3 regions of the Arthrobacter sp. SD76 genome follow, and region 2 is predicted to be linked to each of the others. Evidence: riboswitches for the same ligand, from Rfam matches in the RefSeq annotation. Region 2 holds a riboswitch; each other region holds the start of a gene.
The links. A riboswitch is a leader RNA that binds a small molecule or an ion and turns the genes downstream of it on or off. The one in region 2 is predicted to bind S-adenosylmethionine.

Region 1: another riboswitch for S-adenosylmethionine. It lies ahead of ACPEE0_RS00310 (DUF1737 domain-containing protein); the one in region 2 lies ahead of ACPEE0_RS06760 (aminotransferase class V-fold PLP-dependent enzyme).
Region 3: another riboswitch for S-adenosylmethionine. It lies ahead of ACPEE0_RS13095 (bifunctional o-acetylhomoserine/o-acetylserine sulfhydrylase); the one in region 2 lies ahead of ACPEE0_RS06760 (aminotransferase class V-fold PLP-dependent enzyme).

What each region holds. Positions count from the first base shown of each region.
Region 1 covers NZ_JBNBLR010000001.1:73,080-77,936, reverse strand. Annotated here, with positions in the region: partial or broken gene opgC (OpgC domain-containing protein) at 84-2,530, opposite strand; SAM riboswitch class IV at 2,768-2,883, shown strand; gene ACPEE0_RS00310 (DUF1737 domain-containing protein) at 2,897-3,169, shown strand; gene ACPEE0_RS00305 (rhodanese-like domain-containing protein) at 3,166-3,576, shown strand; gene ACPEE0_RS00300 (O-succinylhomoserine sulfhydrylase) at 3,577-4,785, shown strand; gene ACPEE0_RS00295 (DUF1905 domain-containing protein) at 4,782-4,857, opposite strand, start outside.
Region 2 covers NZ_JBNBLR010000001.1:1,367,326-1,372,182, reverse strand. Annotated here, with positions in the region: gene rsgA (ribosome small subunit-dependent GTPase A) at 1-1,060, shown strand, start outside; gene hisN (histidinol-phosphatase) at 1,109-1,921, shown strand; SAM riboswitch class IV at 2,083-2,196, shown strand; partial or broken gene ACPEE0_RS06760 (aminotransferase class V-fold PLP-dependent enzyme) at 2,235-3,652, shown strand; gene ACPEE0_RS06755 (class I SAM-dependent methyltransferase) at 3,716-4,474, shown strand; gene ACPEE0_RS06750 (metal-dependent transcriptional regulator) at 4,518-4,857, shown strand, end outside.
Region 3 covers NZ_JBNBLR010000001.1:2,676,691-2,681,547, forward strand. Annotated here, with positions in the region: gene ACPEE0_RS13085 (MFS transporter) at 1-253, opposite strand, end outside; partial or broken gene metX (homoserine O-acetyltransferase MetX) at 467-1,581, opposite strand; SAM riboswitch class IV at 1,594-1,710, opposite strand; partial or broken gene ACPEE0_RS13095 (bifunctional o-acetylhomoserine/o-acetylserine sulfhydrylase) at 1,843-3,167, opposite strand; SAM riboswitch class IV at 3,210-3,325, opposite strand; gene ACPEE0_RS13100 (VOC family protein) at 3,491-4,129, shown strand; gene ACPEE0_RS13105 (DUF222 domain-containing protein) at 4,442-4,857, shown strand, end outside.

The DNA.
Region 1 (4,857 bases), 1.3 Mb from region 2:
AGGGCGGCGTGAACCAAGGGCTGCGGCCCCGGTTCACGCCGCTTTTCCATGCCTCGAAAAGCCTTCGACGCCGGGCCCGTCTCCTAGGTGGGAATGATCCGGAAGAGGAACTTCGTCCGGACCATGACCCACAGCAGCCCCAGCACCGCCGCATAGGCTGCCGTGTTCAGCAGGACGTTCTCCTGCTGCAGGGCCGGGATGTTCGCCACCACGGCAATCAGCACCACGTGCATGATGAACACGTAGAGCGTGGCGCGGCCCAGCGGAATCAGGAACCAGCCCAGGGCCCGCTGCACGGGCTTCCAGTACGCGGTGAGGAAGGCATAGGCCGCGACCACCAGGACCAGGACGTTGAGCAGCCGGCCGGGCGCCAGGTACGTCCTCGCAAAGAGCGCGTCGTAGACCGTCCGGTACACGGTGTCCGCGACGAGCGCCAGCCGGACGTCGAAGCCGTTGGCCAGGTAGGGATTTCCCCAGGACAGGAAGGCCAACAGGAAAGCGAGCGCCGTGCAGGCGGCCACCACCCAGGTCCGCGCCGAGAGCCAGGCGACGATGCTGCGCCGGTGGAATCCGGCAACCAGGCCGAGCACGAACAATACCTGCCACACGAGCAGCGGGAACGAGTCCTCGAACTGCGACGGCAGGAGCCGGAAGCGCGTAGTGGCGCCGACGGCGTAGACCGCCAGGGTGCCGGCCAGCACCCACACGGCCTTGCCCCGGTTGAGGGCAGCAAGAATGAAGGGGCTGGCCAGCAGCAGCACCACGTACAACCCCATCACATTGAACTGCCACGGGCCGAACTGCAGCAGCAGGATGGCGGGAAGCACCTGGGGCGGCACCGGGAACTGGAAGAGCGACTCCATTCCTGCATAGAGGTCGTAGGTGCGTCCGGCGCCGTCGTGCCCTGCCCCGCCGGTCCCTTGGTCCACGAAGGTGGTGAGCGCGTCGGTACGGAACACCGGCAGCAGGGAAGCCAGGAAGACACCCACCAGGACGATCAGCGCCGTCAGGTAGAGCTTGCCGGCGCGCCGTGACGTCAGGTCCACGACCGTTCCAAAATCGTCCTTCACCCGTGGCCCGTACACCATGCCCACCACCAGGCCGGAGAAGAGGACAAACAGCTCGGCACCCGAAACGAAGCCCACCGCCTCCTGGGTGAGCAGCTGGAACAGGGACGTCATGCCCAGATGGTTGACCACCACGAACACAATGGCCAGTCCGCGCAGCAGGTCCACGCGGGAATCCCTGCCGGACGGGTCCGTATAGCTCCAGGCCGTTGCGGCGTTGACGCGGCGCGGAATCTGCCACAGAGCCACAAGGAGGATGACGAGCGCGGCCCCCACGGTCCAGGCTGCAGGCCCGGCCAGCGTGTTGGCCCGGACATAACCGCTGCCGCCGGCGGACACTTCCGTGACGGGACCGGTCACCAGGGCGAGGCCTCCAGCCGTTCCAGCGCCGCCCGGGCAACCTCCGGGCTGCCGGTCAGCAGCCAGTCGATGCTGGCCACGCCGGTGTCCCTGGTGCTGGTGCGCTCGTCCCAGACCACCGCGGCCGTCCTGCCAAACTCCGCCGAGGTGGCTGTGCCTACCACCTGGTCCCACCAGCCGGTCTTGATCTCAGCTTCGGATGCGCCGCCGGAGGCCGGGCTGTAGAAAGCGGCGGTCTGCAGCAGGAACGGTTTGTTCCGCCCTTGGGCATAGGTGGCGTAGAAGTTCTCGCCTCCTGAAGCCGTCAGCATCTCCGCCAGCTCGCCGGCGCGCGGAAGGGTATTGACGGCCGCGCCGCCGGCAGTGTCGTCGTGGAAGGCCGTCAGGCCAACCCAGTCCACGGCGTCATCACCGGGATAGTACGGTTCGTAGGCGCTGTCGGACCCGTCCCAGGCGCCGTCGCCGTTTGTATCCAGCAGTTCGAACCCGTCGCTGCCGGGAGCCGGGGCGTTCCGGTTCCGGTCAAAGGGGTAATCCTTGCCCAGGAACGGCTCCCAGACCATGACTGTCCGGCCGTCGCCGGAATCCTTGAACGCCGCGGACACTGTCCGGAACGCCTCCCGGTACGCGGCCGGCTGCTGGCCCCACTCCACCCAGCCGGCGTTCATGTCCGGGGCAAACCGCACCAGCACCTGGCCCTGGAACTGTGCGGTCAACCGGCGGATTTCCCGAGCGAATGATCCGGCAGCCGCGGCGTCGATCTGGTCCAGCGGCACGGTGGGCTTGACCGTGAGCATGGCGTGGGACCCCTGAAGCGATGACTGTTCAAGGAAGCCCTTGATGTCGTTCTGCTCGGAGGACCGGTACGGAAAGGCGATGTCGTGTCCAAAGACAGCCGGCGACGCTCCCAGCCGCTCGGCAAACCCCGCGGCAGTGTCCTCGCCCCATTCCAGGACGACGCCGAGCATCGGCTCCCCTGCATCCGGGGCGGGTTCGGCCGCCCGGGCCGGCCCCGCCGACAGGACCGCTGCCACACATGCAACAACAAGTGCGGCAAGGAACGCCCAGGCCAGGCGGAGGCGGCAGGGCGCGGCTGTTCGCATGTTCAAAGGGACCCCCAGTGCTGATCTTCGACGGCGGGGCGCTGCCCCCTAAGAACTGTATCGGGCCGCCCCTCCCGCGATGGGATAGAAAAAGCCCTCCCACCTGCTGTAATGCCGCCGTCGGCCGTCCCCGGGAAGGGCACCGCGACCGCATCCCCGGCAGCGTTTCCGCTTCAGTTACGCAACATGACGACAACGGCGATGCGGCCGCCGGTGCCAGATGTTACGTTTTTGGGGAGTAATCGAGTACCGGCGCCAAGCCCTGACTGGCCGGTCGGCAACCCTCCTTCCGCGGCGGGGTGCCTCAGGTGAATACTCGGCATATCGACCGATTCGAGCTGCAAGCGTGAGAGAAGGAGATCCGTCGTGTCCGACGCCCCCGAAGAAAAGCTGTCCTACCGCCTCATCAGCGGCCCGGACAACCGTGAATTCTGTGAGCGGATCTCCACCGCGCTCGCCGAAGGCTACGTCCTGCACGGAAGCCCGGCGGCAGCCTTCAACGGCACCAGCGTCATCGTGGCCCAGGCCGTCGTCCTGCCCGCCGCCATCGCCTCGGCGGACGCCGCCGTCGCCACCGCTGTTGACGACCTGGAAGCAGCCAACGAGGACCTCGAGTTCGACGGCGAGGGCCACGCATGAGCTACGCAGGAGACCTGACGCCGGAGGAAGCCTGGGCCAAGCTTGAGCAGGGTGCCATCCTGGTGGACGTGCGCACCGAAGGCGAATGGGCCCACATCGGCATCCCGGACACCAAGGCCACGGACAACGATCCGCTGTTCATCCAGTGGACCTTCCCCGGCGGCATTCCCAACCCGGATTTCCTCAAGGACCTGAGCCAGCAGGCGCCGGAAGACTCCAGTACCGAATTGGTGTTCATCTGCCGCTCCGGCCAGCGTTCCATCTCCGCCGCCATCGCCGCGACGCAGGCCGGTTTCACCTCCTACAACGTCCTGGAGGGCTTCGAAGGCGATCCGGACCGCTACGGCGAACGGACCGTCAATGGCTGGAAGAACCGCGGCCTGCCGACCAACCTCGGAAAGAACTAAGTGACCTTCAATAACGACGCCGCCGGCTGGAACCCCGACACCCAGGCCGTCCGCGGCGGGCTGGATCGCACCAACTTCCAGGAAACCTCCGAAGCGGTCTTCCTGAACTCGGGCTTCGTGTACGAATCCGCCGCCGCTGCGGAACGCGCCTTCACCGGCGAGGACGAGCGCTTCGTCTACTCCCGGTACGGCAACCCCTCCGTGGCAACCTTCCAGGAGCGGCTCCGGCTGCTCGAGGGCACGGAGGCATGCTTCGCCACTGCGTCCGGCATGTCCGCCGTCTTCACCGCCCTGGGCGCCCTGCTGGCTGCCGGGGACCGCGTGGTGGCCGCCCGTTCGCTCTTCGGTTCCTGCTTCGTCATCCTGAATGAGATCCTGCCGCGGTGGGGCGTGGAGACGGTGTTCGTGGACGGCCCGGACCTGGAGCAGTGGCGCGCCGCCCTGTCCCAGCCCACCACCGCCGTCTTCTTCGAGTCCCCGTCCAACCCGATGCAGGAGATCGTGGACATCGCCGCGGTCAGCGAACTCGCGCACGCCGCCGGGGCCACCGTCGTCGTCGACAACGTCTTTGCCACTCCCCTGCTCCAGCGCTGCGGCCAGCTGGGCGCGGACGTCATTGTCTACTCGGGCACCAAGCACATCGACGGCCAGGGCCGGGTGATGGGCGGTGCCATCCTGGGCACCAAGGAGTACATCGAGGGCCCGGTCAAGCAGCTGATGCGCCACACCGGCCCGTCGCTGTCGCCGTTCAACGCGTGGGTGCTGACCAAGGGCCTGGAGACCATGGCGCTGCGTGTCAACCACTCTTCCGCCACCGCCCTCCGGCTCGCTGAATGGCTGGAGCAGCAGCCTGCCGTGAGCTGGGTGAAGTACCCGCTGCTGAAGTCCCACCCGCAGTACGACCTCGCAGCGAAGCAGATGCGTGCCGGCGGCACGGTGCTCACCCTGGAACTGCCCCCCTCCGGCGGCCGCTCGGGCAAGGAAGCCGCCTTCGCGCTGCTGGACGGGCTGCGGATCATCGACATCTCCAACAACCTGGGCGACTCGAAGTCCCTGATCACGCACCCGGCCACCACCACGCACCGCGCGATGGGGCCGGAGGGGCGGGCTGCCATCGGGCTCAGCGACGGCGTGGTGCGCCTGTCCGTCGGGCTCGAGGATGCCGACGACCTGATCCGCGACCTCGAACAGGCCCTGAAGCAGATCTAGCTTTTATCCCGCGGTACATCGTCCGGCTGGAGCTCCAGCCGGACGTCCACGGCGTCGCCCGCCCTGATCCGC
Region 2 (4,857 bases):
GAAGGGTTCCAGGCCCCGCACCAAGGACCGTCCCAGCCACGACGACGCCGTGACCGGTCGGATCATCACCGTTGACCGGGGGCGATACACGGCCGTGGTGGGCGAGGACTCCGCGAACGAGCGTACGGTTATCGCCGCCCGGGCCCGGGAACTGCGCCGCTCCCCCGTGGTGGCGGGCGACTTCGTTTCCCTCGTGGGGGACGTCTCCGGCGACCCCGATACCCTGGCCCGGCTGGTACGGATCCAGGACCGCAAAACCCTCCTGCGGCGCAGCGCCGACGACACGGATCCGGTGGAGCGGGCCGTGGTGGCCAATGCCGACCAGCTGGTGATCGTGGTGGCCGCCGCCAACCCGGAACCCCGCACGGGCTTCATCGACCGCGCGCTGGTGGCGGCCTACGACGCCGGCATCGAGCCGGTCCTGCTCGTCACCAAGGCGGACGTCAAGGATCCAGCGGAGCTCCTGTCCAACTACACGCACCTCGACCTTCCCGTGATCATCAGCCGGACCGCCGACACCCAGGCGTCCGGCATCGACGCGCGCTCCGACGACGGCCTGTCCGCCCGGCTGGACAGCGCGGCAGTTGCCGCGCTCCGGTCCTACCTGGACGGCAAGGTCACCGTCATGCTCGGACACTCCGGCGTCGGCAAGTCAACAATGGTCAACGCGCTCACGGGAGCCGAGCGTGCCACCGGCGGCGTCAACGCGGTCACCGGCAGGGGCCGGCACACGTCGTCGTCCGCCCTGGCCCTGCGGCTGGTGGACGCCCCGCCGGGCAGCTGGATCATCGACACCCCCGGCATCCGTTCGTTCGGCCTGGCGCATGTGGACCCGGACCGGATCCTGCGGTCCTTCCCCGACCTCTCACCCGGCACCGACGCCTGCGAACGCGGCTGCAAGCACACGGCAAGTGCCGTTAACTGCGGCCTGGATGAATGGGTCGCCGCGGGCCATGCCGGACCCACCGGAGAAGCGCGGCTGGCCTCGCTGCGCCGGTTGCTCGGAGCGGATCCACGGGAGGAAGCGCAGGAGGCAAAGGAGCTCGGCAGCGTCAACTGACAACGCCGATCTCCCAGCAGAACTGCCTGCAGACGGTAGTTTGGAACCATGATCCAACCCGCTTCGAGCTACAACGATGACCTGCGCCTGGCCCATGTCCTGGCCGACTCCGTGGATGACCAGACCATGAGCCGCTTCAAGGCACTGGACCTCCACGTGGAGACCAAGCCCGACCTGACGCCGGTCACCGACGCGGACAAGGCCGCCGAGGAAGCCATCCGCGGCCAGCTCTCCCGCTCCCGCCCGCGCGACGCGGTCCTGGGTGAGGAGTTCGGCAGTACCGGCCACGGCTCGCGCCGCTGGATCATCGACCCCATCGACGGGACCAAGAACTTCGTCCGCGGCGTCCCCGTGTGGGCCACCCTGATCGCCCTCGTCGACGAGGGCGAGCCGGTGGTCGGCGTCGTCAGCGCCCCGGCCCTCGGCAAGCGGTGGTGGGCCGCCAAGGGCATGGGCGCCTACATGGGGCGTTCGCTCGCCGCGGCCACCAGGCTCCGGGTCTCCAACGTTTCCAACCTTTCCGACGCCTCGCTGTCCTACTCAAGCCTCTCCGGCTGGAAGGAGCGGGGAAACCTGGACGAGTTCCTGGGGCTCACCGAATCGGTGTGGCGGACCCGCGCCTACGGCGACTTCTGGTCCTACTGCATGGTGGCCGAGGGCTCGGTGGATATCGCCTGCGAGCCGGAGCTGAACCTGTACGACATGGCAGCCCTGGTGCCGATCGTGGTGGAGGCCGGCGGACGCTTCACCTCGCTGGAGGGTGAGGACGGCCCCTTCGGCGGTAACGCCCTGGCCACCAACTCCATCCTGCACTCGGAAGTGCTGCAGCGGCTGAACCCGGGTTTGGACGACCTGCTCTAAAGACCCCGGCAACCGAACAAACGACGGCGGATACCTCCGGAAGGAGGTGTCCGCCGTCGTGTTCTTCGCCGAAAGGCGCGATTTCCATCCGCGCGTAACAAAAGCCTTAACGATTGCGCCGGCTTCAGTCCTGGCCGCCCCATGTTCTACGCTCTTAACCAGGTCACGAGTGCCAGCGCAAAACCCCGGTTTGCTGGCCGGCAACCCTCCATTCGCGGTGGGGTGCCCCGGGTGACGACCAGGCCGGTCCGGAGCGGATGCGGCAAGCGCGGATTCCCTTGATACCGGAGTCCTGTTTTGAAGTGAGGTCTCTGTGACAACTGCCACCGTCTCCCCCAACGCCGCTATTACCGCCGATTCCGTCTTCGACGAGCGCCAGGCGCTGGCCGGCCGTCCGCTTGCAGCCGTCACCGGAGCGGAAATCCAGGCACCTCTGATTTCGGGCGGCCACATCCGCTACGCGAACCTCGACTATGGCGCTTCGGCCCCCGCCCTCTCGGTGGTCTCCGCCTACCTGAACGAGATCCTGCCCTTCTATGCCAGCGTCCACCGCGGTGCCGGCTACGCGTCCCAGATCAGCACCTCGGTCTACGAAAACGCCCGCAGCATCGTCCGCGAATTCGTGGGCGGCCGCCCGGACGACTCCGTGATCTTCACGCGGAACACCACGGACTCGCTCAACCTGCTGGCCGGCTGCCTGCCCCTCACCGATGGCCGGCCCGCCGGCGACGTCCTGTACCTGGACATCGAGCACCACGCCAACCTCCTGCCGTGGCAGGGCGTTCCCCACCGGAGCATCGTTGCTGCCGACACCATCGCCGGCACCATCGACGCTGTGCGCGCCGAGCTGGAACAGGGTGGCGTCAGCCTGCTGGCCATCACGGGTGCCTCCAACGTCACGGGCGAGATCCTCCCGGTCCGCGCCCTTGCTGCCCTGGCCCACCAGCACGGGGCCCGCATCGTGGTGGACGCGGCCCAGCTGGCGCCGCACCGGCGCATCAACATCAGCGCGGACGACGTCGATTACGTCGCCTTCTCCGGCCACAAGCTGTACGCGCCCTTCGGCGCCGGCGTCCTGGTGGACGGCCGGACTGGCTCGACGCCGGTACCCCCCACCTTGCCGGCGGCGGCGCCGTCAAGGAAGCCAGGCTCGACGGCGTCAGCTGGGCGACCGGACCGGCCCGCCACGAGGGCGGCTCCCCCAACGTCCTGGGTGCCGCCACGCTGGCCAAGGCCACCCAGGTCATCGCGGGCCTCGACCAGGAACGCTGGCACGCGCACGAGTCCGCCATCCGTTCCTTCCTGGTGGAGGGCCTGCAGGAGATCGACGGCGTCACGGTGCACCAGATCTTCAAGGACAGCAACCCGGACACGGACACCATCGGTGTAGTCAACTTCTCCGTTGAGGGCTACGACGCCGGCCTGGTGGCTGCGTACCTCTCGGCCGAGCACGGCGTGGGCCTCCGGGACGGGCGCTTCTGCGCACACCCCCTGCTGAAGCGGCTGGGCCTGCCTTCCGGTTCGCTCCGCGCCAGCTTCGGCGTGGGTTCCCGGCTGGAAGATGCCCAGAGGCTCCTGGCCGGGATCGCCAAGCTGCGCCGTGACGGGCTCGGCTGGGACTACGTGGTGGACGCGGGACGCTGGGTTCCTGCCAACGACACCCGCACCTACCCGCACTGGGCCCCGAACACGCCGGGCACCGCCGGCGCTGCTCCCTGCACCGACGACTGACCGGTCCGGCTGATGCGGTAAATTCGGAAGGTACCGCAAGGCATTGACTGAAGGAGGCCGCAGGTGGTTCGGGGTGGCCCCAGGCTGGATCATGGGCGGCGCAGGGAGCTGGGAAAGAGCTTCGAGCAGGGCGGCCGGCACTACCAGCGGGTCCGGCCCGGTTATCCCGCGGAGTCTGCGGACTGGCTGATTCCGGCCGGTGCGCGGGATGCGCTCGATGCCGGCGCAGGAACCGGCAAGTTCACCGAACTGCTGCTGGAACGCGGCCTGTCTGTCACCGCCGTCGACCCGTCAGCGGACATGCTGGACCAGCTGAAGGCACACTATCCCGGCGCCACCGCGGTCCTGGGAACCGCCGAGGCCACCGGCCTCCCGGCGTCCGCCTTCGACGTCGTCACCGTTGCCCAGGCCTGGCACTGGTGTGATCCCCTTGCCTCGAGCACTGAACTGGCACGCGTCCTCCGTCCGCACGGCATCCTCGGGCTTGTCTGGAACCAACTGGACACCACAGTCCCGTGGGTACACCGGCTCTCGCGGATCATGCACGCCGGGGACGTCTACAAGCCCGGCCACCGGCCAGTGGTGGGTCCGGAATTCGGCCAGCTGGAGGGCCACGTGACGCACTGGCAGGACACCGTCAGCACCGAAGACCTGATCGAACTGACCAAATCGCGCAGCTATTACCTCCGTGCCGGCGATGCCACCCGCGCCAAGGTCCTCGCCAACCTCGACTGGTACCTGCATGAACACCTGGGGCATGCCGCGGACGAAGCCATCGGGCTGCCGTACCTGACCTTGTGTTGGCGGGCAGTCAAAGTATGAGCGGTTCCGCCGCGCTCCCTGGCCATTCGGTAGGCTTGGTCCTGTGAAGACCAGCGCGCCCTCCTCCTCCATCGAGGACTACGTCAAGGTCATCTACTCTTTTACCGAATGGCAGGACAAGCCCATCACGTCCTCGCAGCTGGCCCAACGGCTGGGCGTGGCGAATTCGTCGGTGTCGGAAATGGTCCGCAAGCTCAAGGACCAGGGCCTTGTTGACCACAAGCCGTACAGTGCCATCACCCTCACGGATGCAGGCCTGCGGCTTGCCTTGTCCATGGTGCGGCGCCACCGGCTGATCGAAACCTACCTTGTCCAGCAGCTCGGCTACAGCTGGGATGAGGTCCACGACGAAGCCGAACTGCTCGAGCACGCGGTGTCGGACA
Region 3 (4,857 bases), 1.3 Mb from region 2:
CAATTCCGCCGATAGGCCGGGCAACGAAGCCCACGGCGTAGGTGACGAACGCGGCAATAATGCCGTCCAGTTCCGTGCCCGAATTGGGGAAGAATGTTTTGCCGAACACCAGTGTGGCGGCAGATGCGTAGAGGAAGAACTCATACCATTCCACCACCGTGCCGGCCATGGAGGCCGTGACGACTTTCTTCAGCCCTGAGGCCTTGACGTCGGTTTCCTCGAGCCGCCCTGCGGCGGAGTGTTCCGTACTCATGAATGAACTCCTTTGGCGTCTCCGTCGACACCACAATGGGACCGGATGGCGGCTTTGTGATTTGCATAACAAAACCGCAGGTTCACACGAGTATTGCTTGGTACAGCCGGGAGCTCAACGCCGAATACTGCAGAAAGCATCTGCAAAAATGCACACTTGGCGCGGCGGCACACCGCGTGCCAAGGCGTGAAAGCGTCCGGGCTGCGCAGTGGTTCAGGGCAGGAGGTGCTGGCGGAGCTGGTTCCCGAGCTGACCGATTTCCGTCAGGAAGCCGTCGTGGCCGATCGGCGCCTGGATCAGGTGTACGTCCACGTCCCCCGGCAATGCCCGTGCCAGTTCCTGCGACTGGGACGGGAAGTAGAGCCGGTCCGAGTCGACGGCCGCGATGAAGAACCGGGCCTCGGAGCGGGCCAGCGTCTCGGCCAGCGTTCCGCGCCCCCTGCAGACGTCGTGGCTCATCAGCGCCTCGGTGATGGCGATGTAGCTGTTGGCGTCGAAGCGCTGGACCAGCTTGTTGCCCTGGTGGTCCAGGTAGCTCTCCACCTGGTAGCGGCCGCGGGCCGACAAGCAGTCAGCCTGCAGCGGCGATTCGGGGGCCTGCGGCTCCCGGCCGAACCTGCCCTCCAGTTCGGCGGCGGAGCGGTAGGTGATGTGGGCAATGCGCCGCGCAAGGGCCAGGCCGTCCTCGGGGAACGGGCCGCCGTAGTAGTCGCCGCCGTTGAAGTTGGGGTCCTGGCGGATGGCGAGGGTCTGGGCCTGGGCAAACGCGATCTGCTCAGCCGTGCTGGCGGCGCCGACCGAAATCACGGCGCAGCGCTTTACCCGCTCCGGGTAGGTGACGGCCCATTCCAGGGCGCGGGCACCGCCCATGGAGCCGCCGAGGACCGCGTACCAGCTGCCGATTCCGAGCTGGTCTGCCAGCCGGGCCTCTGCCACTGTGCTGTCCCGCAGCGTCACCAGGGGAAGCGGGAACCCCACGGCGTCCCGTCCGGGGCGGGCGACGACGGCCCGGTGGACCCGTAGCAGCCGCCCACGATGTTGATGGACACCACGAAGAACCGGTCAGTGTCCACGGGGGCGCCGGGCCCGGCGAGCTGTTCCCACCAGCCGGGTTCGTCGCTGTCGCCGCGGGTGACGTGGGTGCTGCCGGTCAGGGCGTGCTCGATCAGGATGGCGTTGCTGCCGTCCGCGTTGAGCGTGCCCCACGTTTCGTAGGCGAGCGTGACGTCCGGCAGGTAGCCGCCGGCTTCCAGTTCCAGGCCCCCGATGGAGGCGTAACGGACAATTCCGTGCTCGGGAACGGTGGTACGGGTGACGGTAACCGTCATGGCAAGACCTCTTCTACGCGCTTGCCCACCGGCGGAATGACCGGCAGGCCAGGTCTTCACCCGGGGCACCCCACCGCGGAAGGAGGGTTGCCGGCCAGCAAGCCGGGGCTGTCACTGGCACTCATGACCTGGTTCGAGTGTACGAAACACCACCCGCCCCGGGCCAAGAGTGTGACTGGTTGTGACTTCCCCGGCCGTGCGCACCCGGGTGGCCACCCGCCGTCGGGCGTTGCTCCCGGCTCAGCTCCCCGGGCCGTGCGCTCAGGCGCCTGAGGCCTCCTTTGCCGCGCGGAAGCCGGCCTCGAGGTCGGCGAGGATGTCGTCGATGTGCTCCAGGCCCACGGAGAGGCGGACCAGTCCCGGGGCGACGCCGGCCGCGGCCTGCTGCTCCGGGGACAGCTGGCTGTGCGTGGTCGACGCCGGGTGGATGACCAGCGAGCGGACGTCGCCGATGTTGGCAACGTGGGAGTGCAGTTCCAGGGCGTCCACGAACCGCTTGCCCGCTTCGGCGCCGCCGGCCAGGTTGAAGGCGACGATCGCGCCGGTGCCCCTGGGCCGTACTTGCGGCCGCGCTCATACCAGGGACTGGAGGGCAGCCCGGCGTAGGCTACGGATTCGACGTCGTCCCGTGCTTCCAGCCACCGCGCAACCTCCTGGGCGTTGGCCACATGGCGCTCCACGCGCAGGCTCAGGGTCTCCAGTCCCTGCGAGATCAGGAAGGCGTTGAAGGGCGAAACGGCCGAACCGAGGTCACGCAGGAGCTGGACCCGGGCCTTGAGGATGTAGGACAGGTTGGCTCCCAGCGCTCCGCCCTCCCCCAGGTCGCGGCCGTAGACGAGGCCGTTGTAGGTGGGGTCCGGCGTGTTGAAGCCGGGGAAGCGTTCCGGGTCCTTGCTGAAGTCGAACTTGCCTGAATCGACGATGACGCCGGCAATTGCGGCGCCGTGGCCGCCCAGGTATTTGGTGGCCGAGTGGACCACGATGTCGGCGCCCCATTCCAGCGGCCGGATCAGGTACGGCGTGGACAGCGTGTTGTCCACGATCAGTGGTACGCCGGCCTCATGGGCGGTCCGGGAGACGCCTTCGATGTCCAGCACGTCCTGCCGTGGGTTGGACACCACCTCGGCAAAGAACAGCTTGGTGTTGGGCTGGACCGCCTCGCGCCAGTGGTCCAGGTTGTCCGGGTCCGCCACGAAGGTGACGGAGATGCCGAACTTCTTCAGGGTGTGGGCAAACAGGTTGTAGGTGCCGCCGTAAAGGCTGGGGCTGGCCACGATGTGGTCACCGGCCTCGGCGATGTTCAGGACGGCGAACGTCTCTGCCGCCTGCCCCGAGCTGAGGAGGAGCGCGGCGAGGCCCCCTTCAAGGCTGGCGATCCGCTGCTCCACGGCGTCCTGGGTCGGGTTGCCGATGCGCGTATAGATCGGGGCAAGCTCGGCGAGGGCGAAGCGGTTCGCGGCGCTCTCGGCGCTGGGAAAGACGAAGGAGGTGGTCTGGTAGATAGGCAGGGCGCGGGCGCCGGTGGCAGCATCCGGTTCCTGGCCGACGTGGATCTGGCGGGTTTCGAAGGACCATCCGTTGGACATTCAAGGCTCCTTTGACTGGGCCCGGCATGCTGGAAGCACCACGGGCCGCGCTTGCCATCCGGCCTTTTGCCGGACGGCCAGGTCCTCACCCGGGGCACCCCACCGCGGATGGAGGGTTGCCGGCCAGCGAGCCGGGGCTGTTGCTGGCACTCATGACCTGGGCCCAGTGTAGGAGTGCTCCGGGTCGGGCGGACACCATTGTGACGAACATGGTCCTGCGGGTTTTCCTCCCGTGGAGCAGGTCTCGAGGTTGCTGAAATCGGAAAATCCCAGTAAGGGTACCCTTAGCTGAGAGCCCGATCACAAAGTGCCAAGATGATGGCATGCGCATGGATCACGTCTCTTACGCCTGTGAACACGATGGCCTCGCGGCCACCACCGAACGTATTTCTTCTGCCCTCGGCGTTGAGGCAGTGAAGGGCGGGGTACACCCCCGGTTCGGTACCCGGAATATGATCATCCCGCTCGCGGGACACAAATACCTTGAGGTCGTGGAGGTCCTGGACCACCCGGCGTCGGACAAGGCTCCCTTTGGACAGGCCGTGCGGGCCCGCTCCGCAGCGGGCGGCGGCTGGATGGGTTGGTGCGTCGAAGTTGACGACCTTGCTCCGTTCGAGGCACGCCTGGGACGGGCTGCCGTCAACGGCAACCGCAAGTTCCCCGACGGCCGCGAGCTGGTGTGGAAGCAGATTGGAATCCTGGGCCTCATCGCCGATCCCCAGGTGCCCTACATGCTGAAGTGGGAGGGCGATCCGTCGCTCCACCCGTCCAACGCCTACGAGAGCAACATCAAGATGAGCTGCCTGACCATCGCCGGCTCGGCCTCCCGGGTTACCGAATGGCTGGGCGAGCCGGTGGAAAAGCCGCTGGAGGATGTTGCCGTTGAGTGGGTTGCCCCGCACGGCACGCCCGGCATCCTCTCGGTGACCTTCGAAACCCAAAACGGAGCGGTCACCATCTGACCTTCCCCTGACCGGGCATTTGGCCCGAGCGGGCTTCGGCCGCCATCAGGATGTGACAACGGCGTCACTTCCTGATGGCGGCCGAAGTCATTTAACCCGCGGGTGTTGTTTTCCCCTGGCTTAGGTCTTTTGGCATCAGCCACTCAAAATGTCACACCCTCCCGCGATGATGTGCGTATGGGAAACGGCATGGGCAGCGGAGCTAAGAGGAAGGCGCTGTTTCCTGCCATCGCGGCTCCCGGCGCCGGGCAGGGAGAAGCATGCGGAACAGCTCCAGCGCAAATTGTCAGTGCCTCCCGCGATGATGTGGGTATGGGAAACGGCTCAGGGACAGCAGCGGCGATGGAAGGCTTTTATGCCACTGCGGCCGCGCTGAATGGGCTGTTCCTTGAGGAAGAAGCCTTGAAGACCGCGCTTGCCAATGGAGATGCGGACGGATCCGGGGTTGATGTTCTCGGCCGACTGTTTGAACTTCGGTTGGAACGGCTTGGCCTGGAATCCAAGCTTGAGGCACAGACCACCGCACTCAAGGCCAGGGACGCTGCCCAGTGCCTTGACCTGCAGCAGGCCATGACCCCGCCCGATGCCTCCGCCCACGACCGCACGTTCACGGAAATATCAACAGTGGAAGAAATCGCCGGAGTCCTGACCATCAGCTACGGAGCAGCAGGGGCATTCATCACCCAGGCCCGTCGGGTCTGCGCCCTCCCCTCGGTCTACGGGAACCT